Regions from separate parts of the Pseudoalteromonas sp. NZS11_1 genome, predicted to be linked through region 2. Evidence: predicted binding sites of a transcription regulator. Region 2 holds the regulator's gene; the other holds the start of a gene.
What was found. The regulator MetJ, encoded in region 2, represses methionine synthesis genes. The targets are predictions, from matches to a motif close to TAGACGTCTAGACGTCTA.

Region 1: metK (methionine adenosyltransferase) is a predicted target of MetJ. The motif match lies at 13,657-13,674, and genes of this name have one in related genera.

The regions. Positions count from the first base shown of each region.
Region 1 is NZ_JADYXK010000025.1:556-16,236, forward strand. It holds gene I6F44_RS15595 (hypothetical protein) at 1-688, opposite strand, end outside; gene mpl (UDP-N-acetylmuramate:L-alanyl-gamma-D-glutamyl-meso-diaminopimelate ligase) at 940-2,295, shown strand; gene I6F44_RS15605 (flavin prenyltransferase UbiX) at 2,297-2,917, shown strand; gene I6F44_RS15610 (ABC transporter ATP-binding protein) at 2,917-3,846, shown strand; gene I6F44_RS15615 (ABC transporter permease) at 3,847-4,614, shown strand; gene trmB (tRNA (guanine(46)-N(7))-methyltransferase TrmB) at 4,614-5,285, shown strand; gene I6F44_RS15625 (bifunctional diguanylate cyclase/phosphodiesterase) at 5,292-7,175, opposite strand; gene panP (pyridoxal-dependent aspartate 1-decarboxylase PanP) at 7,440-9,065, shown strand; gene serA (phosphoglycerate dehydrogenase) at 9,119-10,348, opposite strand; gene rpiA (ribose-5-phosphate isomerase RpiA) at 10,358-11,011, opposite strand; gene I6F44_RS15645 (5-formyltetrahydrofolate cyclo-ligase) at 11,065-11,661, opposite strand; gene I6F44_RS15650 (hypothetical protein) at 11,680-12,228, opposite strand; gene metK (methionine adenosyltransferase) at 12,404-13,555, opposite strand; gene tkt (transketolase) at 13,859-15,681, shown strand, end outside.
Region 2 is NZ_JADYXK010000001.1:22,330-38,010, reverse strand. It holds gene I6F44_RS00155 (type IV pilus secretin PilQ) at 1-577, opposite strand, end outside; gene I6F44_RS00150 (pilus assembly protein PilP) at 564-1,103, opposite strand; gene I6F44_RS00145 (type 4a pilus biogenesis protein PilO) at 1,100-1,705, opposite strand; gene I6F44_RS00140 (PilN domain-containing protein) at 1,695-2,267, opposite strand; gene I6F44_RS00135 (pilus assembly protein PilM) at 2,255-3,334, opposite strand; gene I6F44_RS00130 (penicillin-binding protein 1A) at 3,465-5,957, shown strand; gene metL (bifunctional aspartate kinase/homoserine dehydrogenase II) at 6,022-8,367, opposite strand; gene metB (cystathionine gamma-synthase) at 8,373-9,620, opposite strand; gene metJ (met regulon transcriptional regulator MetJ) at 9,910-10,230, shown strand; gene I6F44_RS00110 (malic enzyme-like NAD(P)-binding protein) at 10,314-11,555, opposite strand; gene rpmE (50S ribosomal protein L31) at 12,244-12,459, opposite strand; gene priA (primosomal protein N') at 12,690-14,876, shown strand; gene I6F44_RS00095 (SPOR domain-containing protein) at 14,897-15,424, shown strand; gene hslV (ATP-dependent protease subunit HslV) at 15,504-15,681, shown strand, end outside.

The sequences.
Region 1 (15,681 bases), on a different contig from region 2:
CATTAGTAAATTTACATTCGATAGCATTGAACTGAGCTATGTCGTTTTTAAAACTTTGGTCTTTTTCGCACATGTATGCCATTTCGTTTGCAACTTGTGCACAAAATGAACCCACTGGATATTCTTTTAGGTTTTCATCATCAATGCTTTCCCAATCAACATTGGTATTTATTTTTAATCCGCATTGCTTATCTATTTCGCTATTAGCGGCAGCTATATTTTTTTGTTGATACCCTAAATGCTTTTCACGATTAAACTTCGCTAGTTTAGCTTGAGTACCTTTATTTAACTGTTGATCGTATTGCGTTTTTAAATCTTCAACAATGGCAGGGTTTGACTCTTCTTTTTTTGATAAGTAAATTCCATCACGAGTGTCTGGAATATAAAGATTGTAAGAGCAACAGCGGTAGCCTTCCTCAACACTTACTAAACTTCTTTGTGTACCATCGTAAGTATATTTGTAAGCTTTATTACTACCATGAGGTTTTAAATCGGTTAAAAATACAATCCCATCAATATCATGGTTTATGCCTGTTACTTTTACTAAAGCTTGTTTTTTATCTGTTGTTGGGGCAATAACAACATTAACGCCTTCGCCCGAACTTAATTCTATTGGGTACTTAGCAAATTCCAAAGCAAAGCTTTTTTGACTAAGTAAAATACAGGCTATAAAGAATAGTTTTTTCATATTAAGTCCTTTTTAAGTTTTAAAGTTATACAGCAAGCTGGTTTATAACATTGATAATAATTGATTAAAAGCAATACAAGGTAGGTGAACGTGCCTATTTTTTGATTTTTAGCATTTAAAAAACTAATTAACGTGTTTTTGGCACGAGTGAATTGTGCAGACGTACATAGTAACTAAGCACGAATTTTGGCATTATAGCGCCATTAAACTTTGCATAGCTGTAAAGTGAGCATACGATTTAAGGAAAGTATATGCATATACATATTTTGGGCATTTGTGGCACGTTTATGGGTGGTATTGCAGCCATTGCTAAATCATTAGGTCATAAAGTAACGGGTTCTGATCAAAACGTTTACCCACCAATGAGTACGCAACTTGAAGAGCTTGGCATTGAACTGACTCAAGGCTACGACGTATCTCAATTAGAGCCAAAACCAGATATGGTAGTTATCGGTAATGCAATGAGCCGTGGTAACCCGTGTGTTGAATATGTGCTTGATAAAGGCCTGCCTTATACATCTGGCCCTGAATGGCTTAAACATAACCTATTACAAAACTCGTGGGTACTTGCTGTAGCCGGTACGCATGGTAAAACAACCACAGCAAGTATGCTTGCGTGGGTATTAGAGTACGCAGGTTTAAAACCAGGGTTTTTAATTGGCGGCATAGTCCAAAATTTTGGTGTATCGGCCAAAGTAGGTGAAACGCCATTTTTTGTTATTGAAGCCGATGAATACGACACAGCTTTTTTTGATAAGCGCAGTAAGTTTGTCCATTACCTTCCGCGTACACTTATATTAAATAATCTTGAATTCGATCACGCTGATATTTTCGAAGATTTAAACGCAATAAAAAAACAATTTCATCACTTAATGCGTACATTACCTCAAAGCGGCAAGGTAATTTGGCCTAAGCAAGACGTAGCGCTTAATGACGTAATAGCACAAGGGCTTTGGAGCGAAAGCGAAACACTCGGTGATGACTGGGGCTATGAATTAATAAAAGCCGATGGTAGTGAGTTTAATGTACTTTTAAATAACGAAAAGCAGGGTACTGTTTGCTGGCAAGCAATAGGCGAGCATAACGTTAAAAATGCAATTATGACTATCGCAGCAGCGCGCCATGTGGGTATAGCTGTTGATCATAGTATTGATGCCTTAGGAGAATTTATTAGCCCTAAAAGGCGTATGGAGCTAAAGGCTGATATTAATAATATTAAGGTGTATGACGATTTTGCGCATCACCCAACAGCAATTAAAACTACGCTTGCAGGACTGCGCGCAAAAGTAGGTGATGAAAAAATTATCGCTATTTTAGAGCCGCGCTCAAACACTATGAAAATGGGCGTGCACCAATATACATTATCAGATTCACTGCGTGATGCTGACGACGTACTACTTTTTGAACCAGAGAATCTAAATTGGTCGCTAAAAGAGCAAGCAGATAAAGCAGGCATGCAGTGCTTTAGCAGCACGCAAACAATTATTGATACGGTGCTTGAAAATATTGAGCCTAATCAGCATATTTTAATTATGAGCAATGGCGGTTTTAATGGCCTTCATCAACACCTTGTTGATGGTTTAGCTGATAAATACAGCGGAGAATAGTGTGCAATTTAAAGATAGAATTACGCTCGCTTTTAGCGGTGCATCAGGTGCGCCTTATGGTTTAAGGTTACTTGAAGTATTGCTTGAGCAGCAATTTCAAGTTTACGTACTTATCTCAAGTGCAGCGCGAGTGGTGCTTGATACAGAATCAAATATTAAGCTCTCTGGTAATGAAGACAAAGCCACTGAGCAGTTAAGTACGCTGTTTAATGCTAAATCTGGGCAGTTAAAAGTATACGGTAAAGATAACTGGTTTAGCCCTGTGGCTTCGGGCTCTGCGGCGCCTAAAAAAATGGTGGTATGCCCGTGTAGTGCAGGATCGGTTTCTGCAATTGCAGTAGGGGCGTCAGATAACTTATTAGAGCGCGCCGCTGATGTGGTAATTAAAGAACGCGGACAGTTAATTTTAGTGCCGCGCGAAACACCGTTTAACGAAATTCATTTAGAAAACATGCTTAAGTTATCTCGTTTAGGTGTGACCATAATGCCAGCAGCGCCTGGCTTTTATCATAAGCCACAAAGTATTGAAGACTTAGTTGATTTTATGGTGGCGAGAATTTTAGATCATTTAAATATTGAACATAACCTAACAAAACGTTGGGGTTATGGTGAGGGTAAGTAATGAATAAGCAAAATATTGCTTTAAATATAGAAGGCCTTACCAAGGTTTATAAAAATGGTGTTGAGGCTATTAAAGGCGTTGATTTACAAGTTAAAGAGGGCGACTTTTTCGCTTTACTTGGTCCAAACGGAGCAGGTAAATCAACCTCCATTGGTGTTATTTCGTCACTTGTTAATAAAACAAAAGGCAAAGTAGAAGTATTCGGTTGTAATATTGATACTGACTTAGAAGCTGCAAAAGCGCATTTAGGCTTAGTGCCGCAAGAGTTTAATTTTAGCCAATTTGAAACGCTTAGCCAAATACTTGTTAACCAAGCCGGTTATTATGGTGTGCCACGTGGCGAAGCCCATAAACGTGCTGATAAATACTTAGCGCAACTTGGCTTACTTGAGAAAAAAGACAAACAAGCACGTACGCTTTCAGGCGGTATGAAACGCCGATTAATGATTGCGCGTGCCCTTATGCACGAACCCAAGTTGCTTATACTTGATGAGCCAACAGCGGGTGTAGACATAGAACTTCGTCGTTCAATGTGGGATTTTTTACGCCAAATAAATGAGCAAGGCGTAACTATTATTTTAACTACGCACTACCTTGAAGAAGCAGAGTTACTGTGTAAAAACATCGCCATAATCGATAATGGCCGAATTGTTGAAAACACGACCATTAAAGCACTGCTTGCAAAGCTTGATAAAGAAACCTTTATTTTAGATTTAAAAATGCCAGCAAACCCTGTAACGCTTGAAGGTTATAAATTTACCATGACGGACGATCACACTGTTGAAGTAGAAGTCGCTAAATCTCAAGGATTAAATGCGGTTTTTAGTGCATTAACAACTCAAGGTAATACTGTATTGAGTATGCGAAATAAAGCAAACAGATTAGAAGAGTTATTTGTTGGATTACTAGAGCAAGGGCGGGGCGAATAAATGTTTAAATATGGCGTAGCCTTAAAGAGTTTGTGGATCAAAGAGTGCATTCGTTTTTTACGTATTTGGGTGCAAACTTTAGTACCGCCAGCAATTACGATGAGCTTATATTTTGTTATTTTTGGTAACTTAATTGGTTCACGCATTGGCGACATGGGCGGCTTTAGTTATATGGAGTTTATTGTACCTGGCCTTATAATGATGTCGGTTATTACTAACTCTTATTCCAACGTAGCCTCTAGTTTTTACTCAACAAAGTTTCAAAAAAGCATTGAAGAGCTTTTAGTTGCACCTGTACCTAACTACATCATTGTTCTAGGTTATATGGGGGGCGGTATGACGCGCGGTATTATGGTGGGCTTTATAGTTACCTGTGTATCGTTATTATTTGTTGATATTCAAATTCATAATATTTTTGTAATTATGGCGACGGTTATTTTAACCTCAGCTGTGTTTGCTTTAGGTGGCTTAATTAATGCGATTTACGCAAACAGCTTTGACGATATAAGCATTATCCCCACCTTCATACTAACGCCACTAACTTACTTAGGCGGTGTATTTTATTCAATTACGTTGCTGCCTGAATTTTGGCAGAATGTATCACAAATCAACCCTATAATTTATATGGTTAACGCATTTCGTTATGGCTTTTTAGGTGTGTCGGATGTTGATTTGAGCGTGGCTCTTGGGGTTATTTTAGTATTTATAACAGCGTTATTTACATTAGCGCTTACATTGATCAAAAAAGGTGTGGGGCTAAGACACTAATGAGTGATGCAAATTCACGTAGTATTGTATCTAATCAAGCGGGTATTCACGAAAAGCTTGATGAAATAGTAAATAAGCACTTAGATGCTGAATTTAAAAAGCCAATTGCAGCGCATACCCAAGCCGCATTTGACGAGGTTAATGCTAAAGTACAAGCCTTTAGTGGCCCGCTTATTTTAGACTCGTGTTGTGGCGTAGGTGAAAGCTCAGCTAACTTAGCTAAGCGCCACCCAGATGCACTTATAATTGGTATTGATAAATCGTCGCACCGATTAGATAAGCACGATGTTGAATATAAGCAAACCGACAGTGGTCAGTACATCTTAGTGCAAGCAGACTTAAACGACTTTTGGCGTTTAGCGGTTGCTGCTAATTGGCAACCTATACACCATTATTTGTTGTATCCAAACCCGTGGCCTAAATCTAAGCATATTCGTAGACGCTGGCATGGCGCGGCTATTTTTCCATTTATCGTTAAGTTAGGTGGAAAATTAGAAGTGCGCAGCAATTGGGATATTTACGTTAAGGAGTTTGCTCGGGCGCTCGAATTAACAGGCAACCCTTGCGATGTAACGCTTTATGAGTCAGACGATGCCATTACGCCTTTTGAGCGTAAATACTGGGCCAGTGGCCAGCAAAGCCACCGACTCGTTATTAACTTACCTCGCTAAAGTAAGTTAAAGTGCTAATTCTTCTTCTATAACCGTACTAACATGTGACACTGGGTGGGCAAAGTAGTTGCCTTGCATTAGTGTCACATTCGCCTTTTTAAGTGCGGTTACTATGGTTGCATTTTCTACCGACTCTGCCATTAATTGCAAACCAAGTTGATTAGCAAAACTGGCTATATGTTCAATAAATAAATAGATATCTTTGTCATTCACTATTTGCTTTATTAGTGCGCCATCTAGCTTAATACCATCTACTTCCAGCTTAAGTACGTTTGATATATTTGAATAACCACTACCAAAGTCATCAATAATAACCTTAACGCCTTTCGTTTTAACCATTCCAATAAATGCTTTTACCTCAGAAAAGTTGGCAATAGCTTGGGTTTCTAAAAGCTCTAGTGTGATATTACCAGGATGCGGGTAGCGCTTAAGTTCGTCCGCAATAAACTCACTTAAATTAGGGTCGAGCATATCTTGTGCTGTTATATTTAAACTCCAGCAAATATCGGTTTTTCTAAAGCGACTAACACATTGTGAAAATATAGTACGGGTAAGTATTCCGTCCATTCTTGATCGAGTAACAACATTTAAAAATGCATCAGGTTTCAACACTTCCCCTTGCGCCGTTACCATTCGAGCTAAACATTCGTATTGAACGACCTTGTTGGTATTTGTATCAATAATGGGTTGAAAGTAAGGCACTATACGGTTGTTATCAAACGCTTCACGCACCTCTTTAGCCATTTCAACATTGTATTGATATTGCGTTTTTACATCGTGTAGCGCTTTTGAGTAGTTAACTACGCTATGCCTGCCTTGTTTTGCTTGCAGCGCCGCTATATGAGCATTTTCAAGCAGTAGCGATTTATTGCCACTGGCAATACCTGCACATAGGGTTATGTAAATAAAAGGGTCAGTTAACACTGGGGTATTAAAGTTATATGTTTTTACGAGATCGGTAAATTCGTCATTACTCATTTCTTTAGGCGCGAGTAATACTATTTTGTTGGTTGCTAGTCTGTATATATGGCAATGCGCAGAGCTTCTGAGTTTAAAGTGAATAAGTAAGTTTTTCATTACTTTGTCACCCACTTCAGTGCCGTAGAAACTGTTTATATCTTCTATTTCATTAACCCAAATAACGGCTAACTGCATGTGATGAGCATTACTTTTTTTAATAAAGTACTCAAGAGCAATATGATTTGAAAAACCAGTACTTGAGTCAGTTGCTAAAGAGCGCTTTAGTAAATAAATATATATGGCGGCAACTAGTATCGCGATAAAAAAGAAGAAGCTCGCCATGGCAGCTGCTTTTGATACGCTTTCTTTAAGTTTCTCGTTTAAATTGTAAATAGTTATATCGGCACCCGTTAAATAGGTATTGCCGTTAATAGGGTCAACGTAAGGAATAAAAATAGTTTTAAAGTGGCCCCACTGATCGCTCGATATTTCAAATACAGGCTCGGTTGAGTAAAAAGCACTTATATTTGCATCGGTAGCTTCAGGGTAGAGATCTAAAAATTGAGTTACTTTGCCATTATTCTGATCGTCTTGCGTGTAGCTTGATGAGCTAAAAAGAACCTTTCCGTCTTTTAAAATCATTGAATACACATAAGCAATATCAAGTGCTTGAGCAAACTCAGAGAGCTGTTTACTCTTATTTTGATAGTAAGAAAAACTTATGTTGTCGCCTTGATTAACCGCACTTAAGTAATTTTCACCTAGAATATGTTTAACGCTGGTGGCGGCATTAAGTAAGCGATTATCAACCGACTGCATTATTTCAGCACGCGTGGTTTGGTAAGTGTAGTAAACATAGGTAAGCAAGCTTATTAAAAATAAGCTAAAGCCTGCCACTATCCAACTAACTTTGACTCTTCCTTCTGGCATATGTGTCCCTTTTTTGTTATCAAATTTATTATACCCAAAATAAGTAAATGCCCAATAAATAATTAGGTTTGGTAGAGTTTTAATTAAATTATCATTTTTTTGTCATCGCTTTGATTGCTTTTACAGGTTTAAACGAGACATTTTAGTTATATTGCAGTAAAGTTAGCGCAATTTTTAAAGAAACACGATTGCTCTAAATGTCCTAATAATTAGGCGTTTTTGATGGGTAAGCGCGTGTTTTAGCTACACACACTAGGTATTGAGATGGATCAAAAGCGTTGTGCCGTCGCCTCTAAAGAAAGCCTTAAGCGTATATTTACTGTACCTGAAGCGCCAGACTCAACTTTAAGCAAAATCGAGCTTGAAATTTCGAGTAATTTAGCAGGTTTTCTAAACGAAAATATAGCGGCAATTGAAAAACCATTACATGAAATCGAAAAAGATTTTCAGTCGGCAGTGATCCCAGAGGATCCAACGTTTGTATCTGCTTATGCCCAAGACATAATGGAGCAACTTGTTGCGCATTCTGTGCATACAGCTGCGCCTAGCTTTATTGGTCACATGACCTCTGCCTTGCCGCATTTCTTATTACCGCTGTCAAAATTGATGGTAGGGCTAAATCAAAATCTAGTAAAAATAGAAACGTCTAAAGCGTTTACGCCTCTTGAACGTCAAGTGCTTGGAATGATGCACCATTTAGCTTATGGGCAAGACGATTCATTTTATTCTAAATGGATGCACAGTGCTAAAACCTCATTAGGTGCATTTTGCTCTGGTGGAACGGTCGCTAATATTACTGCGCTTTGGATTGCTCGAAACCGCTTATTAAAACCCGATGGCGATTTTAGAGGTATCGGCGCACAAGGCCTAATTGCCGGTATGCTGCATTACGGCTATAAAGGTTTAGCAGTATTAATATCAGAACGCGGACATTACTCGTTAGGTAAATCGGTTGATTTACTCGGTATTGGCCGCGATAACTTAATTGGCATTAAAACCTGCGAAAATAATAAAGTTGATGTAGGAGCTATGCGCGAAAAAGCACGTGAGCTTGAATCGCAAGGCATTAAAGTAATGGCGATTATTGGGGTAGCGGGTACAACCGAAACCGGTAATATTGACCCACTTGATGAAATGGCCGACTTAGCACAAGACATTAACTGCCATTTTCATGTAGATGCTGCATGGGGAGGAGCAACCCTTTTATCGAACACGCATCGCCCTTTACTAAAAGGGGTTGAGCGAGCAGATTCAATTACCATCGATGCACATAAACAAATGTATGTACCAATGGGAGCGGGCTTAGTTTTATTTAAAGATCCCGCTGCAACCGATGCAATAGAGCATCACGCTGAGTACATATTACGTAAAGGTTCAAAAGACTTAGGTAGCCACACGCTTGAAGGCAGCCGACCTGGTATGGCAATGTTAGTACATGCTTGCTTACGTGTTATTGGTCGTAAAGGTTATGAAATGCTGATTGATCGAAGCATCAAAAAAGCACATTACTTTGCTGATTTAATTAAAGCTGATGAAGACTTTGAGCTTATTTCAGAACCTGAATTGTGCTTATTAACGTATCGTTATGTACCTAAGCAAATTAAACAAGCAATAGCCGATGCAGATGCTGCAACTCGGTTAGATATTTTTGCCTCTCTGAATCGTTTTACTGCCAGTATGCAAAAACGTCAGCGAGAGTCTGGTCGCTCATTTGTATCACGTACTCGTTTAACGCCTTCTAAATACGACAATCAACCTACAGTTGTATTTAGAGTGGTACTTGCAAACCCGCTTACCTCAGGTGCTATTTTAAAAGAGATATTAGCTGAGCAAAAAGAGTTGGCTGCAACAGATCCGGTATTCAAAAAATACTTAAGAAAGTATATGTAATCTAAATACAAAAAAGGGTCCATAAGGACCCTTCTTAATATCAAAAGTACTTATTAATGCAAAATACGTGCTCTAATTGTACCCTCAACAGCGCTTAGTTCTTTAAGTGCTACTTCAGATTGATCTGTATCTACATCAATAACTACATAACCAATAGATGCGTCTGTTTGTAGGTATTGCGCAGCAATGTTAATACCGTGCTGTGCAAACGCTTGGTTAATTTGCGTTAGTACACCAGGGCGGTTGTGGTGCACGTGTAATAAACGGCTACGATTAGCAAGCTCAGGCAGCGATACTTCAGGGAAGTTAACGGCAGTAATAGTTGAGCCATTATCTGAGTATTTAGCCAGTTTACCCGCTACTTCAATACCAATGTTTTCTTGCGCTTCTTGTGTAGAACCACCAATGTGCGGCGTTAAAATAACATTGTCGAATTGGCGCAGTGGCGATACAAATTCTTCATCGTTAGACTTTGGCTCAGTAGGGAACACATCGATTGCTGCTCCACTTAGTTTTTTCTCTGTTAGTGCTTCTGCAAGTGCATCAATATCAACAACAGTTCCGCGTGAAGCATTGATCAAAATAGATCCCTGCTTCATAACAGCAAGTTCTGCGCTACCAATAAGATTTTTAGTTTGCGGTGTTTCTGGTACGTGTAAACTAATAATATCAGAGCGTTGTAACAGCTGAGTTAGGTTGTGAACTTGCTTTGCATTACCGAGTGATAATTTATCTTCGATATCGTAATATTCAACGTTCATACCGATATTTTCAGCCATAATACCTAGCTGAGTACCAATGTGACCGTAGCCAATAATACCTAATGTTTTACCACGTGCTTCAAACGAACCATTTGCTGTTTTTAACCAGCCACCACGATGAGCCGCTGCATTACGCTCTGGAATACCGCGTAATAAAAGTAGGATTTCACCAAGTACAAGTTCAGCAACTGAACGAGTATTAGAAAATGGTGCGTTAAATACAGCAATACCGCGTTCGCGTGCTGCATCTAAATCAACTTGGTTTGTACCAATACAAAAACACCCAACAGCAACTAGCTTGTCAGCTGAGTCTAATACGGCTTGGTTAATATGAGTACGAGAACGAAGTCCTACAAAGTGAACATCTTTAATGCGCTCTTTTAATTCGTCCTCAGGTAAGGATGTTTTAACGTAGTCGATATTGCTGTAACCGTTACGTTTTAGCGTTTCAACAGCGCTTTGGTGAACACCTTCAAGCAAGAGAATTTTAATTTTGTCTTTTGCTAACGATACCTTACTCATAACCTCATCCTATTTAATTTGTGGCCCATTTTTAGTACCGATAATCACTTTATCAGCACCACGCATTGCAAATAGGCCGTTGGTAACTACGCCAACAATTGAATTTATTTGTGCTTCAAGTTGTTTAGCATTGGTAATTTTTAAGTTAAATACATCTAATATAACGTTACCGTTATCGGTAACTACGCCTTGGCGATAAACAGGGTCACCACCAAGCTTTAATAATTCTCGTGCAACGTAGCTGCGAGCCATTGGAATAACTTCTACCGGAAGCGGGAAGTCGCCTAATGTTTTTACTAATTTGGTGTCATCTACAATGCACACAAATTGTTTAGCTACAGCGGCTACTATTTTTTCGCGAGTAAGGGCTGCGCCGCCACCTTTAATCATTTCGTTTTGATCATTTATTTCGTCAGCGCCGTCAACGTATACATCTAAAGCAGCAACGTTATTAAGCTCAAATACTTCAATACCTAACGCTTGTAAGCGCGCGGTTGAGGCTTCTGAGCTTGATACAGCGCCTACAATAGTGTCCTTTACTGAACCAAGGGCATCAATAAAGTGATTAACAGTAGAGCCTGTACCCACACCTACAATAGTGTTTTCTTTTACAAACTCGAGTGCTGCCCAAGCAGCTGCTTTTTTTAATTCGTCTTGTGTCATTGCTTTGTGCTCATGTATGTCAGAAATATGCGGTTAGTAATCAAATTTAATTGTTACCAACAGTATGTTTTATCTGGGGTGATAATGGTTTTAAGTGGTACATCCCACGACTCGATTGGTAGGGCCTCAACTTTTTGGCATTCATGTGCAAGGCCAATTAGTTGTGGTTTTTGCCAATTTTGTTCGTGCAAACGCGCCAATGTCCGGTCGTAAAACCCACCTCCCATTCCTAGGCGATTACCTTGTTTATCAAATGCAACTAATGGCATAAGGAGGTAATCAAGCACTGGTAATGGGCATATTTGAGAGCAGTTCAGCTCAGGCTCCAAGATACCATAGCGATTTGCTCTCATGGGTGAGTTTTTCTCATAGCGCTGAAATAGTAAATTAGCGCCATTGAATGGGTGTATTATAGGTAGGTAAACGGTATGGTTTAAACTCCATAATTCTTTAATTAACAATGAAGTGTCTAGCTCCCCATCGTTACTTAAGTAAATGGCAATATGCTTTGAATTCGTTGTTTTTTCGCTTTTTAAATGTTGAATAAAATTCATTTTTAGCGATTGCGCAGCAATTATTTGCTGATTATTTGACAAGTTTTTACGGGTGTTACGAATTTCCGCTCTTATTTTTGCGCGTTTATTGCTCATTAAATTAATTAGCCATTCTTAAAAAGAGAATAAATCGGGAAAAATTAAAAAAACAGCCAGTACGACTAGCAAAATGGTGGCAGTTGCAATCAATGAATATAAAAGTAAGTTACTGCGTTTTTTAGGAGGCGCTAAATCATCACCTAGCATTAGATCGTCACCTTGCCATTCGTCAATACTTTCGTCTGGTGCTTTTAACTGAGCTTCAGGAAGGCGTTGCTCTAACTCGTCTAACTTTTCTTCAAGGCGAATTAAGCTGCTAGTGATGTAATCGAGTGCATCAAAAATACGTTCATCACGTTGATTGTTATTTGCAGCAGGGTTTGAGCCATTTTGAATGATGTTTGAAACAGCTTGAAGCTTACTTTTAATGCCTAAGCCTGCTAGTAACTTAGCCTGTTTTAACGCTTTGTCTTTATCGCTTGGTGCAAACAGTGGCTTACCTTTAAAAAAAAGAGCTACTTTTTCATCTGACGTTTTTAATTTTGCAGCTAAATTTGTACATGCTGTTTTTATGTCAACGTTATCGGCAAGTCCTGCAAATATAACGCGAAAGTTATCGGCCATTTAACTGTCCCTAAAGCTTTTATAATGAAATGAGTATATACCTAAAGTACAAAAGAATTCGAGGTCGATTTAATAGTTATTTTGTAGACGCTCTACAAACAATATAGCGAATAAGTTTTAGATGTAAAAACGGCCCTTAAAAGGGCCGTTTTTAATTTACTACAACAATTTTGGCTTAAAGGCCGGCAGCTGCGCGAAGTGCGTCTGCTTTATCTGTACGTTCCCAAGGGAATTCGTCACGACCAAAGTGGCCGTAAGCCGCTGTAGGAAGGTAGATAGGGCGCTCTAAATCAAGCATTTGAATTAAGCCGTAAGGGCGCAGGTCAAAATGTTCACGAATAAGCTCGATTAAACGGCTTTCTTCTAGCTTGCTTGTACCAAACGTTTCAACGCTGATAGAAGTAGGCTCTGCAACACCAATTGCGTAAGAGACTTGTAGCTCACACTTGTCAGCAAGACCAGCAGCAACAATGTTTTTAGCAACGTAACGTGCAGCGTATGCCGCAGAACGGTCAACTTTTGATGGATCTTTACCAGAGAAAGCACCACCACCGTGACGAGCCATACCACCGTATGTATCTACAATGATTTTACGACCAGTTAAACCACAGTCACCCATTGGTCCGCCAATAACAAAGCGACCTGTTGGGTTAATGAAAAACTTAGTTGCACTTGTAATAAGTTCTGCAGGAAGTACCGGCTTGATGATTGTTTCCATCACAGCTTCTACTAAATCTTTTTGCGAAATGTCTTCGCTGTGCTGAGTAGAAAGTACAACAGCATCAATACCTACAGGTTTGCCATTTTCGTATGCAAAAGTAACTTGAGATTTTGCATCTGGACGTAACCAATTAAGCTCGCCGCTTTTGCGTACTTGCGCTTGGCGCTGTACTAAACGGTGTGAGTAAGTAATTGGAGCAGGCATTAGTACTTCTGTTTCGTTACATGCGTAACCAAACATTAAGCCTTGGTCGCCAGCGCCTTGCTCTTCTGGGCTAGTACGGTCAACACCTTGGTTAATGTCAGGAGACTGTTTACCAATAGTGTTCAAAATTGCACATGAATCGGCATCAAAGCCCATGTCTGAATTTGTGTAGCCAATGTCACGAATTGTTTTACGTGTAATTTCTTCGATATCAACCCATGCGCTAGTAGTGATTTCACCACCAACCATAACCATACCGGTTTTAACGTAAGTTTCACACGCTACGCGAGCCTGAGAGTCTTGCTCTAGGATTGCATCAAGTACCGCATCAGAGATTTGATCGGCGATTTTATCCGGATGACCTTCAGAAACAGATTCAGAAGTAAATAAATGTTTTGCCATTGTATTTCTGCTCACAAATATTGCGCTTCACAAATGTCGGTATTAGCGCTAAAAAATTAAGGGGCGTATTTTATCGAAAACAAAACGCATTGCATAGTGTTTTTACGCCTAGACGTCTAAATAAAATTACGAATGTCGTTCTAGTCTCAAAAAAAATTCATAATGCTGCCTTTTCTGGGGTTTTTAATTGCACACCGCCCCCACAATAAGTAAGAATGGATATATAACAGTATCCAAGTTATTTGGTTACATAAACAAACACATAAATACCCGCGCAAATACACATATAAGGTAGGAGAATTCATGCCATCTCGCAAAGAACTTGCAAATGCTATTCGCGTCTTGTCAATGGACGCAGTACAAAAGGCCAAATCTGGCCACCCTGGAGCCCCTATGGGCATGGCTGATATCGCAGAAGTATTATGGCGCGATTATCTAAAACATAACCCAACGAATCCAGAGTGGGCTGACCGTGACAGATTTATTCTTTCAAACGGCCACGGTTCAATGCTTATCTATTCTCTATTGCACCTAAGTGGTTACGACTTACCACTGGACGAAATTAAAAACTTCCGTCAAATGCACTCTAAAACTCCAGGGCACCCTGAATATGGCTATGCACCAGGAATCGAAACTACTACGGGTCCATTAGGTCAAGGGATCACAAATGCCGTAGGTATGGCAATTGCTGAAAAAGCACTTGCTGCACAGTTTAACCGTGAAGGTCACGATATTGTTGATCACTTTACCTATGCATTTATGGGTGATGGCTGCCTTATGGAAGGTATTTCTCATGAAGCAGGTTCACTTGCAGGCACATTAGGTCTGGGTAAACTTGTTGCATTTTGGGATGACAACGGCATCTCAATCGATGGCGAAGTAGAAGGTTGGTTTACAGATGATACACCAGCTCGCTTTAAAGCATACGGTTGGCATGTAATTAGTGGTGTTGATGGCCACGACAGCGATGCTGTAAGTGCTGCAATTGCAGAAGCAAAAAGCGTTACCGATAAACCTTCACTAATTTGTTGTAAAACAATTATTGGTTACGGCTCACCTAATAAATCAGGTAGCCATGATTGTCACGGTGCACCACTAGGTGATGACGAAATTAAAGCGTCTCGCGAATTTTTAGGTTGGACTGGCGATGCTTTCGAAATTCCTGATGATATTTACGCACAGTGGGATGGCAAAGAAAAAGGCAAGCAGCTTGAATCAAGCTGGGACGAAAAATTTGCAGCATACGCAAAAGCATACCCAGAGCTTGCAGCTGAATATAAGCGTCGTATTAATAACGAACTGCCTGGCGATTGGGCTGAAAAATCTCAAGCGTACATTGAGCAATTGCAAGCAAACCCTGCAAATCCAGCTTCTCGTAAAGCGTCACAAAATGCATTAAATGCATTTGGTCCGTTATTACCAGAATTTATGGGTGGCTCAGCCGATTTAGCTGGCTCAAACTTAACAATTTGGGATGGCTCTAAAGGTTTAACACGCGATGATGCAAGTGGTAACTACATTTACTACGGTGTACGTGAGTTTGGTATGTCGGCAATTATGAATGGTATTGCGCTTCATAAAGGCTTTATTCCTTACGGTGCAACGTTCTTAATGTTTGTTGAATATGCAAAAAATGCTGTTCGTATGGCTGCATTAATGAAGCAACCAAGCATTTTTGTATACACGCACGATTCAATTGGTTTAGGTGAAGATGGTCCAACTCACCAACCAGTAGAGCAAATTGCAAGCATGCGTTTAACGCCTAACTTATATAACTGGCGTCCATGTGACCAAGTTGAGTCGGCAATTGCATGGCAACAAGCTATTGAGCGTAAAGACGGTCCTACATCGCTTATCTTTACTCGCCAAGGTCTTGAGCAACAAGCACGTGACGCACAGCAATTAAGTGACGTTAAAAAGGGTGGTTACATCCTTAGCTGTGACGGCAACCCAGAGATTATTTTCATTGCAACGGGTTCTGAAGTACAACTAGCACAAGATTCAGCTAAAGAGCTACGCAGCCAAGGTAAAAAGGTACGTGTTGTATCTATGCCATGTACTGATGCCTTTGAAGATCAAAGCGCAGCATACAAAGAAAGCGTATTACCGGCATCTGTTTCACGCCG
Region 2 (15,681 bases):
TGTCTTGTAAAAATACGAGTACTTTCGCTTCGCCCTTTTCACCACGTCTAAAATCAATTGATTGGATACGGTTGATGTAATTTCCACTTACATCACCTGAGTCCATCGCTACATCTTCATTTTCAGATTCTGTAAGAGGATTATCAGACACGCGTATTGATACTAAGTTGTTATGAACTTCAGTTTCATAAATTTTTAATCTATCTAAGTTTACCGTTACCTTTAAACCACTGTTAGTTAAAACATTAGTAACGCTGCTAATTCCAGCTTGATTAACTTCAACATCATTTAAACCAACCTCTAACTCTGCGGTATCAAAAAACATTTCGATTCGGGCTGGGCTATTAAACACCTGAACTTTTGGCTCAAGCGTTAACTCTTCATCAAAAACAAGCTGTAACTCAGTTTCGCCTTTAAGTAATGGATTATAACGAACATCATAAAGTAACGGCCCTGCAACGGCTGAATTTACAGTGACTAAAGCAACAGCAGCCAGTAATGTTCGTGAAATACGATGAAGCCAAAGTACATCCTTATGCATGCTATTTTTACCTTTTTTATTATTAATTTGCGCCATCTGTTGCCGCCTCTAACATTTCTAATTTAGTCAAGCGCTCTTTCCAACAGCCAGACCCATCAGGGATTAATTCCACTAACTCTATATAGTCGTTACTTACTGTTTTTACCTTGCCATCATAACTACCAAGGTAATTCCCTACCGTTACACGATGCAAAGTAGCGTCAGCTGCTGTTATTAATGCCCATATTTGTCCACTAGAACCAATTGTGCCTTTCATTGCTAAGTTATCTAGCGGGTATTTTTCTAACGGTTCGCGGCGACGCTCTTGATCTGGGTGCAAACAGTTTTTTACTTGCGTTAATTTATTTTGGATTATCTCAGGCTGAGGCGCTACAAACGGGCTACGTAGCTGACCAGCACTGTACTCAAATATTTCAAACTTTGTCAGCTCAGGAATTGATTCAACCTTTGGTGTTGTGCTTGCTTTTACCTGATCAATAAATTCTTTTTGCTCAGACGTATCATCATTACAACCACTCAAAACAAACACCATTACTACAGGTACTACGCGAAGGAGCTTCATTTTTTAACTCCTTCTTCATAACGATATGTTTTTGCAACAACACTAAATGTTAACTGTTTATCGCCCGATGATAAAATAGAAAAGTCATGTAAGCTTACAATTCGTGGTAACTGAGCTACTTTACCCACAAACTCTCCAAATTCATGGTAGGTCCCTATCACTTCTATTTTAATCGGTAATTCAGTATAAAATTCTTTCTCGACTTCTGGTAACCAACCTATTTTTAAAAAAGTCAAACCACTTGTTGTACCAACATACGACAAATCATCAAGTAAACCAGGGGTTTCGTTAGAGGTAGGTAAACGTTTTAATAATTGTGAAAACTTACCTTCCATTTCAATCATTTGTTGACGATAAACATCTATTCTACTAGCGACTGCGTATTTAGTACGATAAGTTGTGCGTAACTCGACCTCTTTCGCAACTGCACTGTGGTAACTATCAATTTCATCAGAAACTAACAGGCTATAACTAAAAAACAATACAAGTCCGGCAACAAACGTACAGCAAATTGCTTTAACTGCAATAGGCCAATCGCCAATGTTATCGAGCTCTATTTCATTCCAATCAATTTCACTCAGTGCTTTAAAATCAAGGCGCATCGCTAACCTCACCAATTTTATCAAATGGTTTTACATAAAATTCCATATTAAAATCACTAAGTAAACGCGAAGATTGATCGCCTGCAACAATGCCTTGCATTGAAGGATTCTCTAGTAAATATGAGCTTTGTACTTGGCGCAGCATTGTTGATAAACGGTTATTAGACTCACTGCGTCCCAATACATGTATTTGGCTGCCTCTGCGCTCGAGTTTTGTTAAATAGACCCCACCCGGCACTATTTTGGCAACTTCATCCATTATTTGCGTACCCAAATTACGGCTGCTTTGTAATTCTTCAATGAGCCTCATACGCTGTTGTAAGTTTTCTTTTCTTTTATCTAAACTTCTAATTTCACTTATTTTTTTATCTAGCATGCTAATTTCTGAGCTTAAATAGTTATTCTTTAAGTTTTGACCGTCTTTTAATGCACTATAAAAAGAGCTTAATAAGTACATACTCGCAAAACAAAGTATGACGACACCAATAAGTATAGTTACAAATTTCTTTTTCGATTCTTCGCGCTGCGATTCACGCCAAGGAAGTAGATTTATATGTGGCATGTTGAAAAGCTCCTTAATGCCAACCCTGTCGCAATTGCAAACTGCGTTTTGTGACGCTGCATTACATTACGATCTACTTTTGGAGAAATTTCCATATTTTCAAAAGGCTCAGCAACGACAGAGTGAATACCTAGTTCTTCAATGAGTAATCGGTCAATACCTTTAATCATCGATGTACCACCCGTTAATACAATATAGTCGATTTGCTCTTTGCCACTGGTTGTTAAAAACATTTGCACCGCGCGTCGCACCTGTTGAAGTAACGAGGTTTGAAAAGGGGCTAATACTTCAAAGGTGTAGTTTGGCGGTAAATCACCTGATGTTTTACCAATTTCAGCTTCATCAAATCCTTTATTATAATAAGCAACAATACTATTTGTATATTGGTCGCCACCAAAAACTTGGTCTCGTGTATAAATTGTTTCCCCAGCTTGAACAATGCTCACGAGCATTAAAACCGCACCAATATCAACCACAGCCACACATTTATTAAATGCGTCGCTAGGTAATTGTTGGTAATACACATCCATTGCACGACTTAATGCATAGCTTTCTACATCAACTATTTTAGCTTCTAAATTTGCAGCTTCTAAAGCGCCAACACGCGCTTCTACACTCTCAGTACGAGCAGCTGAAAGCAAAACATTCATTTTACTAGGATCGGCCTCATTCGTCGAAAGCTTCTCAAAGTCGAGGCTCACTTCATCAAGAGGATATGGAATTAAACTATCGGCTTCAATTTCAATTTGCGACTCAAGTTCAGCATCAGTTAACGATACATCCATGAAGATCACTTTTGTAATGACTGTTTGGCCAGAAACAGCCACTGCTGCAGATTTTAACGACTTTGGTAATTTTTTTCTTAATTTTGTAATTACGTTACCAATCGCTTCAATATCTTGAATTGTGCGCTCACTCATTGCACCTTTTGGCATCGGCTCAATTGCAAGTGCTTCGAGTCGAAATCCAGTTTCAATTTCACGTAAAAGCACAGCCTTAATAGAGTGTGATCCAATATCAATTCCTACCATCATTTGGGACGGTTTTTGAAATAGTTGACTTAGCATGTTTCAACTTGGCCTTTGTTTTAATAATAAACAAGTTATAATTTTTATATGAAAAAATATTATTCATTTTTTAATCAATATATACTAGCAGTCAAAACTCGCAATTGGGAGTCCATTTAGGGAAATATAAGTGATTTTATTAAAACGAACTTTACAATTTTTTATCATTTGTGTGTTAATTGGTCTGATTACTTTGATCAGTCTTTATTACTACGTTAAACCTGATATCCCCAGTGTGCAAGTTTTAAAAGACGTGCAATTACAAACTCCTATGCAAGTATTCACTAAAGATGGGCTTTTAATCAATCAATTTGGTGAAAAACGTCGTATTCCAGTGACTATTGATGAAATTCCTCAAACACTCATTAATGCATTTTTAGCGACAGAAGATAATCGATTTTACGATCATATAGGCATAGACCCTATTGGTATAGTACGTTCGGCTGTTGTTCTTATATCTACTGGCGAGAAAAAACAAGGTGCAAGTACTATTACTATGCAGCTTGCTCGTAATTTCTTTTTAACACGCGAAAAAGCGTATATCCGTAAAGTTAAAGAAATATTTATAGCGCTTCATATTGAAGGAGTGTTAACAAAAGACGAAATTTTAGAGCTTTACCTTAATAAAATAGAATTAGGTAATCGTGCTTTCGGTATTGGTGCAGCAGCGCAAGTTTATTACGGTAAAGAGCTAAAAGATTTAACACTTGCGCAAATGGCGATGATTGCAGGTTTACCTAAAGCACCTTCAGCTTTAAACCCAATTCGTAACCCAACGCGTGCAAAAGCACGCCGAAATGTAGTTTTAGGCCGTTTACTGACCGAAGACTATATAACACAAGAGCAATATAGCGAAGCAACTAGCCAACCTATTACAGCTTATTTTCACGGTGCAGAAATAAACTTATACGCACCGTATATCTCTGAAATGGTGCGCGCTGAAATGGTTTCGCGCTATGGGGTAGATAAAGCCTACAACTCTGGTTTTAAAATTTTTACCTCAGTAGAGTCAAAGGTTCAAAAAGCAGCGCAAAACGCACTTGTAAATAACTTACACAGTTACGATATGCGTCATGGTTTTAGAGGTCCAACTGATGTTTTATGGAATCCTGAAACACAACCAGCTTTAACTGAGCAACAAATACTCAATAAATTACAGAGCGTAAATGAGTTAGGCACTTTAAAAGTTGCAGCAGTACTCAGTGTTAATAATAAAACAGCTACAGTACTACTTAAAAACGGTGAGCAAACAACTCTCAGTTGGGATAGTTTAAAATGGGCGCGTAAGTATATTACTCGCTACCGCCAAAGCTTTGCTCCAAAAGCAGCTACTGATATTTTAACGCCAGGTATGCAAATATGGGTACGTCAAAACGAAGATAACAGCTACTTATTAAGCCAAATACCAGAAGCATCAAGCGCTATTGTATCCCTCGATCCACAAGACGGTAGAATAAAAGCTATTGTAGGGGGTTACAGCTTTGAGCAAAGTCAATACAACCGAGCGATACAAGCTAAGCGTCAAGTGGGTTCTAATATAAAACCTTTTATATATTCAGCAGCACTTGAAAAAGGTTACACGCTTGCGTCTATATTAAATGATGCACCTATAAACCAGTGGGATAAGAGCCAAGGCGTAGCATGGCGCCCTAAAAACAGCCCTGCTGTTTACAATGGTCCTATTCGAATTCGCCGTGCTTTAGCACAGTCTAAAAACGTTATTTCGGTGCGCTTACTACGTGGTGTTGGATTGCAACGTACAGCTGATCACTTACTAAAATTTGGTTTTAAAGACGCTGACATTAATCGTAGTGAATCATTAGCACTTGGTAGTGCTTCTATTACTCCGCTTGAACTTGCAAGAGGCATGAGCACATTTGCCAACGGTGGTCACTTAATTGAACCTTACTTTATCTCAGAAATTCAAGATGCTTACGGCAATGTATTGTTTAAAGCAAACCCTGCTCTTGCCTGTGACGAAGAGCCTTTGCCAACACACAATGTACTCTCGATGCATAATAGTGATGATGAAATGGAGCAAACGAAAAAATGTGCGCCGAGAATTATTTCTAAGCAAAATGCATTTTTAATTGCTGATGCTATGAATAGTGCAATTTGGGGGGGTGGTAGCTGGGCTCATAAAACAGGTTGGAGTGGAACCGGTTGGCGAGCACAAGCGCTAGATCGTCGCGATATTTCAGGTAAAACAGGCACAACTAATGACTCAGTAGATACCTGGTTTAGCGGTTTTAATAGTAATGTGATGACCTCAGTTTGGGTTGGCTTTGATAATCCGGGCAACGCTCTTGGTCGCTCTACATATAATAACAACCTAGATAGCAGCCAAATATCAGGTGCGGAATCTGGCGCTAAAACCGCGCAGCCAGCATGGGTTGAATTTATGAAAGCGGCACTTGAAGGCAAGCCTGAAGCCCCAATTGAGCCGCCTGAGGGACTTGTTTCTATTCGTATTGATTTAGCTACAGGCTTACTTAGCCATAAAAATGACTACACAAGTCGATTTGAATATTTTGAAAAAGGCACCGCACCTACAAAGTATGTGCTATCTCAGCCTAACGATATATTTGAAGAAGACACTAAAACAGAAGAAGAGCTATTTTAGTAATATGTATGTAATACAAAAACGGCAGCTTATTTAAGCTGCCGTTTTTGTTTAAACCAAAGGTTTATTTTAAGTTTTGAACAAGCCAATATAAATCAGAGTGCACACCCGCAGCGGTCACTTCTCTACCCGCTCCAGGCCCCTGAATCACTAATGCGTTATCGCTATACCATTTGCTATTAATTACAAAAATATTATCGCCAGGTGTAAGGTTTGCTAACGCATCGCCATTAGGCACATACGCTATTCCCACTTTAGCAATTACTTCACCTTGTGTGATTTCTAACAAGCCCGTATATCTAAGTACTAAATTTTTAGACTTTGCTGTCACTGCATGCTCTTCGATGAACGCGTCTAGCTGTGCTTTTTTATTTAAAAAGTCATCCCAACTTCCCAGCGCAAGTTCATCTGGCATCAATGCCGATAAACCAATATCGTCAAGTTCAAGCTCAACACCTAGCTCTCGAGCTAAAATAAGTAGCTTACGCTGCATATCTCGCCCAGATAAATCTTCGCGAGGGTCTGGCTCTGTGAATCCCATTTTCTGAGCTTCCAGTAGCAACTCAGAAAATGGCCTTGTTCCATCATATTTACTGCATAACCACGAAAGCGTGCCTGAGAAAACACCTTCTATACGTGTTATTTTATCGCCACTATTTTGCAAATCAGCCAAAGCAAAGTTAATAGGTAAGCCAGCGCCTACACTGGTGTTATATCGCCAATGTAAATTACGTTCTGTAATATTACTACGAAGTGCTTTATACCAAGTAGTCGGTGCTGTTCCAGCGTATTTATTAGCACTAATTAAATGACAGTTTCTATCTACAAAGTCTGGATATAACAAGCTAAATTGTTCACTTGCGGTAATATCAATTACAATTTTATGCTCGTAATCGAGCTCATTTATAGCATTCAGTAAATCTGCAGATTGATAGCTATTTGCCTCATGCTGCCATTGAGTTTTCCATTGCTGTGTATTAATACCACTTGCATTAAACAGCATTTTTTTAGAGCGAATTAGACCGACTAATTTAATACTAAAGTCATCCGATAAACGCTCAAATTGTGCCGATAACTGTTTAATAAAAGCGTCGCCAACGTTACCAAGCCCCGCAACTATAATTGCGATTTCTTGGCCTTTATTAATTAACTTATCGTGTAAGGCACTTTGTATATCACTATCTATAAATTGATCGGTAAGCAATAAAGCATAGCCAGTATCTTGATGGACAAAACGAGGTTTTATGCTGTGGATTTTTAATAAATCTAATGCTTGTAAGCTTAATGTATTAACGTCTTGCTCAGGCGCTACAATTGCACAACCGTTTAAATTTGACTCACTAATATTTGCCCTACCCGCAAAATAATTAATAACCAGATAAGTTTGTGCTGCAGGTACTACTAAATACACTTCACCATTATGGTTAAAGTGATGAAGGCTATGCTGAATAAGCTGACTAACGCTTGAGACCTCACCTTCACTTAATCCTTCAACCATTAATAGGTCAACATTTTGCAACGTGGTTATAAAACGTTTTTTCTTCGCTGAACCTTCTTTTACTATATCTGTTGGACTTGCTTGTACGTCAAAACTACTGCGAACAGCTAACTTAATATCTGTGTTTTTAAGTGGCGATAGTGTTTTTGCATGTAATACAGGGTTACCCAAACGAGCTAATAAATTAGCCTGCCCACGGCAAATTTTGCCGTACTTAATCGCTTTTTGTACCTTGCGAGGATCAGTGCTATACACTCCCTGTGTATCAGTCCAAATACATACTTGCTTAGCATTGCAATAATTTGCAAGTAGTGTTGCGCTGTAGTCACTGCCATTTCGGCCAAGCGTTACTGTCTCGCCTTTGATATCTGCGGCAATAAACCCAGTAACAACATTTATTTTATTAGGCAAAATTAACTGCCCACATTGCTGCGCATTTTGCGCATGCATTAATTCGCCATCATTTAAGGTAAAAAGAGTACGTGCATCTTGAGCGCATGCCTCAATATTTAGCTGCTGTAAATAAGTAGCGAGTAAACGTGCTGACCACAGTTCGCCATGTGCAAGTAATGCAGCCTCTTTTAGCTGCTCAGCTTGAGCAAGTTCTGCAATATAGCTAAGTTCGATACTTAGTGTTTTAAGTGCACTTCGTTTTAAATCAGCTTCTAATAACTGCTCTATTAAATCACTTTGATGGTTATTTAACTGCAGTAAAATATCAGCTACTGCTTGAGTATCTTGTTTTTGATAGCTTTGCCAAAGTAATACTAGCGTATCGGTTGTCTTACCCGCAGCCGATACCACCACACAATCACCCGGCTGAGTATGTGTAATTATTATTTTTGCTACGCTTTGGTATCGCTCACTTGAGCTTAAACTCGAGCCACCAAATTTATGTATACAATTAACCATATTAATCACCAAAGCGCCGGACGAGCTGCACTTAATTTAACGTTACCACCAGGAGTGCCTGCTCCTTTGCCTACACGGCCAACATTTTTATTTTGCCCTGGTTTTACAAGTTCAAACACTCGTTCAAAATCAGCGACTAAATCGTGTATATCTTCAATACCTACCGAAATACGAATAAGCGTATCGCCCACACCCGCCTCTAAACGTGCTGTTGCCTCCATACCTGCGTGCGTCATAGTTGCAGGGTGACAAATTAAGCTCTCTACGCCACCTAATGACTCAGCTAAACTAAACGTTTTAAGGCTAGTTAAAAATGCCGCAGCGTCGTTTATATCGCCTTTAATATCAAAACTAACCATGCCACCAAAACCAAGTTGCTGTGCTTTAGCCAGCTCATGTTGAGGATGTGACTCAAGACCTGGGTAGTAAACTTGGCTTACATATTCAGAGCTTTCAAGGTACTTAGCTATTGCCAGTGCATTTTCTTGATGCTGCCTTAGGCGCACATTTAAAGTACGTAAACCACGAAGCGTTAAATAGCTATCAAAAGGCGCACCCGTAATACCAATGTTATTAGCCCACCAAGCAAGCTCATCGCCTAACTCTTGTGTTGCGGCAATAACAGCGCCGCCTACTACATCTGAGTGTCCGTTAATGTATTTAGTGGTTGAATGCACCACAATATCTACACAAAACTTAAGAGGATTTTGTAAAGCAGGCGACAAAAACGTGTTATCTGCAGCCACCAATGCACCGCATTGCTTAGCCACATCGGTAACCGCTTTAATATCTGTTAAACGAAGTACTGGGTTACTTGGGGTTTCTATCCAAATAAGCTTTGGTTTAATTACTAAAATTTGTTGAAGACTTTCTTCTTTTGTTAAATCTAATATTTCGAGCTTTAGTAGTCCGCGTTTTTGTAAAGATGTAAATAAACGATAGCTGCCACCATAACAATCATGTGGAATTACTAACGTATCGTCACTATTAAGTAGCTGAGTAGCTAAATGCACGGCAGCCATGCCTGTAGCTGTAATTATGCCACGAGCGCCACCTTCAAGCTTAGCAAGCGTCTCAGCTAAAATATCACGATTAGGATTACCGCTACGACCATAATCATACTCACGCTTAGTATCAAAGTCGGCAAACGAATAAGTAGTCGATAAATAAATTGGCGGTACCACCGCACCATGATGTTTATCAGCATCAACGCCGTTACGTACAGCAATGGTCGCTTTGTTTTTTTCGCTCATATTCGTCACCTGATTAATTTGGATGTTTAGACGTCTAAAAGAGTAAGTTATCCGTTTTGATAAGTCAAAGTATTTTAAAGCTCTAGATGGCTAAAAGTAGAAGGGGCCTTTGCGAATAACACATTTTAGCTCACAAAAGTGTGCTTATCTTTACACCTACAATAGGCTTATTAAGATAGATCGGTATCTATTATTTGACTATCTTTTTTAAATCGATAGAATTTCACGCATATTTACACGCTTTTTATACCGTGTGAGAAATTAATAATCTGAGGCAACGATACATCTTATGGCTAAATGGAATGGTGAGTATATTCACCCATACGCAGAACACGGTAAAAAATCAGAGCAAGTTAAAAAGATCACCGTTTCGATCCCGCTAAATGTATTAAAGGTATTAACTGACGAACGTACACGTCGTCAAATCAATAACCTTCGCCATGCTACAAATAGTGAATTGCTATGTGAGGCATTTTTGCATGCTTTTACTGGCCAACCTTTACCAAATGACGATGACTTACGTAAAGATAACGCCGAAAAAGTGCCAGAAGAAGTTAAAAAAATAATGCAAGAAATGGGTCTAGAAGTACCCGTTTTAAACGAAGAATAAATATTACAAAGACAAAAAAAACCTCAGTAATTACTGAGGTTTTTTTATATCTAAATTTTATTGCATAGCTCTACTGTATAGATTTACTGCATATAGTTTTCAGGTAGCTCAATTTGTGCAACACCTGACTCAATAGCAGCAAGTGCAACAGCTCTTGCTATACGCGGCAGTAAACGTGGATCCATTGGTTTTGGAATAATATACTGCGCACCAAATTCTAGTTTATCTACACCAGCGGCTTTTAAAACTTCTGCAGGTACTGGCTCTTTGGCAATACTTCGAATAGCATCTACTGCAGCAATTTTCATTTCATCGTTAATAGCGCTTGCACGTACATCAAGTGCACCACGGAAAATAAACGGGAAACATAAAACATTATTAACTTGGTTAGGGTAATCAGAGCGTCCTGTTGCCATGATTAAATCGTTGCGTGCGCCGTGCGCAAGTGCAGGATCAATCTCAGGATCTGGATTTGAACATGCAAACACAACTGGTTTTGCAGCCATTAGCTTTAAATCTTCAGCCGCTAATAAGTTAGGGCCAGAAACACCCACAAATACATCTGCATCTGCAATTACATCTTGCAATGTACGCTTATCGGTATTGTTAGCAAAAAGCTGTTTATATTCATTTAAGTCATCGCGGCGGGTATGAATAACACCTTTGCGGTCAAGCATATAAATGTGTTCACGCAGTGCACCACACTTAATTAACAGCTCCATACACGCAACAGCGGCAGCGCCTGCACCTAAACATACAATAATTGCATCTTCAATTGACTTACCTTGTACTTCTAGCGCATTTAACATACCAGCAGCCGTTACAATGGCAGTACCGTGTTGATCGTCATGAAAAACAGGAATGCTACAACGCTCTATTAATGCTTTTTCTATTTCAAAACACTCTGGTGCTTTAATATCTTCAAGGTTAATACCACCGAATGTGTCGGCAATATTGGCAACCGTATTAATAAAGTCTTCTGTTGTTTTGTGCTTAACTTCAATATCGATAGAATCAAGCCCTGCAAAACGTTTAAACAATAACGCTTTACCTTCCATTACGGGCTTAGACGCTAAAGGACCTAAATTACCAAGGCCTAGAATTGCAGTACCATTAGTAATAACCGCAACCATGTTACCTTTACCAGTATATTTATAAGCATTTGCAGGATCTGCAGCTATTTCACGTACAGGTTCGGCAACACCTGGGCTATACGCAAGTGCAAGATCATGAGCCGTTTCAGCTGGTTTTGTAAGCTCAATGCTAATTTTACCTGGTACGGGATGTGAGTGGTAATGTAGTGCTTGTTCACGAAAGTCAGACATAACGCGATGGTATCCTGCAATTTAAGTTAAAGTGAGAGATGGAGTCTTGGGGTACGATACCCTTATTATTTTTAAATTCCAAGCAATATCAGGTCTATCCTGTTATATGCTATATCCTTTAATTTTAAGAGGTTTTTCAGTAACTTTGCAGGATTATATCGACATTTAATAAATAAAAATTCACCTAAAAAGTAAGTTTTAAGGTGCTTTTATGTCTATCAAAATCTTATAAAACGTATACTTAAAGTATCAGCATAAACTTAGAATAACAGCCTACTACCTTACTTTAAAAACAGATAAGCCCACGTTAGCTACTTTTATCAACCTAGTTAAAAATTGTACTATTTAAAATATAGAGAATATCTATCGATTTGTCTGTAAAGGATTATGCATACTCAGAATAAGAATAGGAAATAGTTATGCAAAAGGAGGGGATAGTTAAAATCAACGAAATAATACCAATCTGCTTATATATGGGGTCTATTTAAAGTTAAGAAAATTACGCTAGAACTAGGCAAAAATTTTTGTATCTAGTTGTTCTAAATAAAAAATTTTTAACGACGTTATAGTGCAATTTAATTCGTTAAATTGCTTAAAGATTTATGTAGGTTAGTTTAAGATAATAAATAACAAATTTTAGGCACAAAAAAAGCACCCTAAGGTGCTTTTTTTAACTAAACAGCAATAATTACTTCTTGCTGGCAAGTGCACCGAAGCGCTTGTTGAAGCGATCAACACGTCCGCCAGTGTCTAAAACTTTTTGCTTACCAGTGTAAAACGGGTGACACGCAGAACATACGTCTAAGTGAATGTCTTTACAAAGAGTTGAGCTAGTTTCGAATTTATTTCCACATGAACATGTTGCAGAAATTACTTCGTACTTAGGGTGAATACCTTCTTTCATAGGAACCTCTAGTTAAGGCCGCATCGCTCTCCAAACCCGGAGTTTGGCACCATACGTCGTTAAAACAAATTTGTTGGTGGCGGATTTTATCCAACAACCTCCCCCCACACAAGTATTTATTTATATTTTTGCCAAAAAAGTGAACAATCTCTGTCTCAAGCGCTATTGCTAGTAGGTTTTTAGCGTTATTTTTAGTACATTACAGCATTAATTTTACGGGTTGAGTTGTTATGAGTTTTGTTGAAGTTGCTATTAAAGTCCCACTTCCACGCACCTTTGATTATAAAATAGAAGAACAGCTCAGTGGCTTATCAACTCCTTTACTACCTGGCATGCGGGTTTTGGTACCTTTTGGTAATCAAAAAAAAGTAGCGGTTGTTTTGGGTATTAAAAGCAGTACCGACGTCCCTTTAAATAAAATTAAAAATATTATAGAGGTAATAGACGACGCCCCTATTTTAAGTGCCCAGCATTTAGAACTCCTTAGCTTTACTGCCCGCTATTATTGCTACCCATTAGGCGAAACTATTCATATAGCGCTACCTGGTGCACTTCGCCAAGGTGAATCGCCTGATAAAACCAGTATTAATATGGTTGCCCTGACAGAAAAAGGTGCAAAAGTACCGTCATTAAAAGCTAAAACACAGCTCAACCTATTAAAGCAGTTATCACAATCAGGTAAGTCATCATTAACTGAGTTAAAAGCACTGGGCTTTAGTAAAAAAACAATAGATAGCTTAATAGATAAAGAACTCATTACACAAACTATTGAACACGATAACCAATGGCAAAGCGTTGCGCCAACCGTCGGTAGTAAACCAGTACTTAATAAAGAACAAGCGGTTGCTTGCACGGCTATAAATCAAAGTACTGGCTTTAGCAGCTTCTTATTAGAAGGCGTAACGGGCAGCGGTAAAACCGAAGTGTATTTACAGTGCCTAGAAGAAGTACTCAAACGTGGCGAGCAAGCCCTCGTACTCGTGCCCGAAATCGGCCTAACACCACAAACCGTAAACCGTTTTCGCCGCCGCTTTCCTGATACACCCATTATGCTTTGGCATTCAGCACTTACCGACAACGAACGTTTACAAACATGGCGTTTTTGCGAAAAAGGCAGTTGCGCGATAGTTATTGGCACGCGTTCGAGTATTTTTCTGCCATTTTTAAAACTCGGTATGATTGTTGTTGATGAAGAACACGACTCGTCATTTAAACAACAAGATACCCTTCGTTACCATGCTCGTGATTTAGCCGCTTACAGGGCTTTTCAGCATAAAATTCCGCTTATATTAGGCAGCGCAACGCCCGCGCTTGAAACACTTCATAAAGCAATTAATAACAAGTATCAGCTATTAAGTTTAACCGAGCGTGCGCAAACAGCGACTGACAACCAGTTTAAGTTACTCGATATGAAAGGTCAGCCCGACCAAGCAGGTATTGCACATGCAATCCTTGCTACTATGCGTCAGCACTTAAATCGCGGTAAACAGGTTATGGTATTTTTAAATCGCCGAGGTTTCTCACCCACCCTTATTTGCCATGAGTGCGGTTGGTTGAGCGAGTGTAAACGATGCAGTACCAGCGCTACATTTCATAAAGCGATTGGGCAAATGATCTGTCATCACTGTGGCGACCAGTACCCTGTCCCTCACCAATGCCCTGACTGTGGAAGTACGCAAATATTTCCTAACGGTAAAGGCACAGAGCAAATTGAAGAGTTTTTATCGACCGAATTCCCTGATACACCCGTTACTCGTATAGACCGCGATTCAACTCGCCGTAAAGGTAGCCTTGAAAAAGCACTTGATGAAATAAATCTAGGCGGCGCACGCATTTTAGTGGGCACACAAATGCTTGCCAAAGGCCATCACTTTGCAGATGTGAGCCTTGTTATAATTTTAGATGTAGATAGCGGCTTATACTCATGCGACTTTAGAGCAACAGAACATTTAGCGCAATTAGTCACCCAAGTAGCGGGGCGTGCTGGACGTTCAGGTGAGCCTGGCCAAGTGTTATTACAAACACACTTTCCAGAACACCCTCTTTTGCAAGACTTAGTTAATAATGGTTACCAAGACTTTGCCCGCTTTGCTCTTAGTGAGCGCGATGATGCTGACTTACCGCCCATTACAAATATGGCCATTGTGCGTGCACAAGGGCATAGTATTAAACTAGTCGTCGATTTTTTGACGGATTTGGTTCCTGTGAATGGGGTATCTGGTATACAATTGCTCGGTCCGATCCCTGCCCCACTTGAAAGAGTCGCAGGTATGTATCGTTTTCAATTGCATATTCAAGCGCAAGATCGTCGCATATTACATCAGTACCTTGCGCAAATGGTTGATTATTTAAGTACCAGTAAACTTGCACAAAAAGTACGCTGGAGCTTAGACGTAGACCCTATAGACATGATTTAGGTTAAGGCCAAAATAACACCATGGCACAGCACGATTATATTAATAAAAAGCCTGCAGGCAGAAACAGTAAAAAAAACGCACCCGCTAAGAAACCATTTCCTATTCTTTTAGCCGTTATAGCCATCTTACTTGTAGGTGGTTTTGCCTACACACTATGGTTTATAAAAAGTAATGCCGATCCAAAACTTGTCGAAAAACAAGCTAACCCAACTGCACCCGCAAAAGTAGAAGTTGTTATTCCACGTACACCGGAATTTATTAAAGAAATTAGAAACCACGAGATTCAAGTTGAAGTAAAAGAACTTGAGCAAAAAGGTCCTTATGTTATGCAATGCGGTTCGTTCAGAACTCATGCACAAGCTGAATCATTAAAAGCTAAAATCGCATTTGCAGGGCTCATTTCTGAGATAAAACAGGCTGAAGGCAGCAATGGTACTTGGTATAAAGTACGTTTAGGCCCTTATAAAACAAAACGCCAAGCCGAAAGCGATAAAAACAAACTTAAACGTGTAAAAATAGTCGGCTGCGGAATTTGGGGCTGGACTTGAAAATAAACCATTCACCCATATAACCTCATCATAATCGTTTTTTACGAGTTGCCTCTGCAGCTCGATGATGAGGAATAACATGACTACTATCGTAAGTGTTCGCCGCGGCGACAAAGTTGTAATTGGCGGCGATGGCCAAGTTTCACTTGGTAACACCGTAATGAAGGGCAACGCCCGTAAAGTTCGACGTCTTTATAATGGCAAAGTAATCGCTGGTTTTGCCGGCGGTACTGCTGATGCCTTCACTCTTTTCGAAC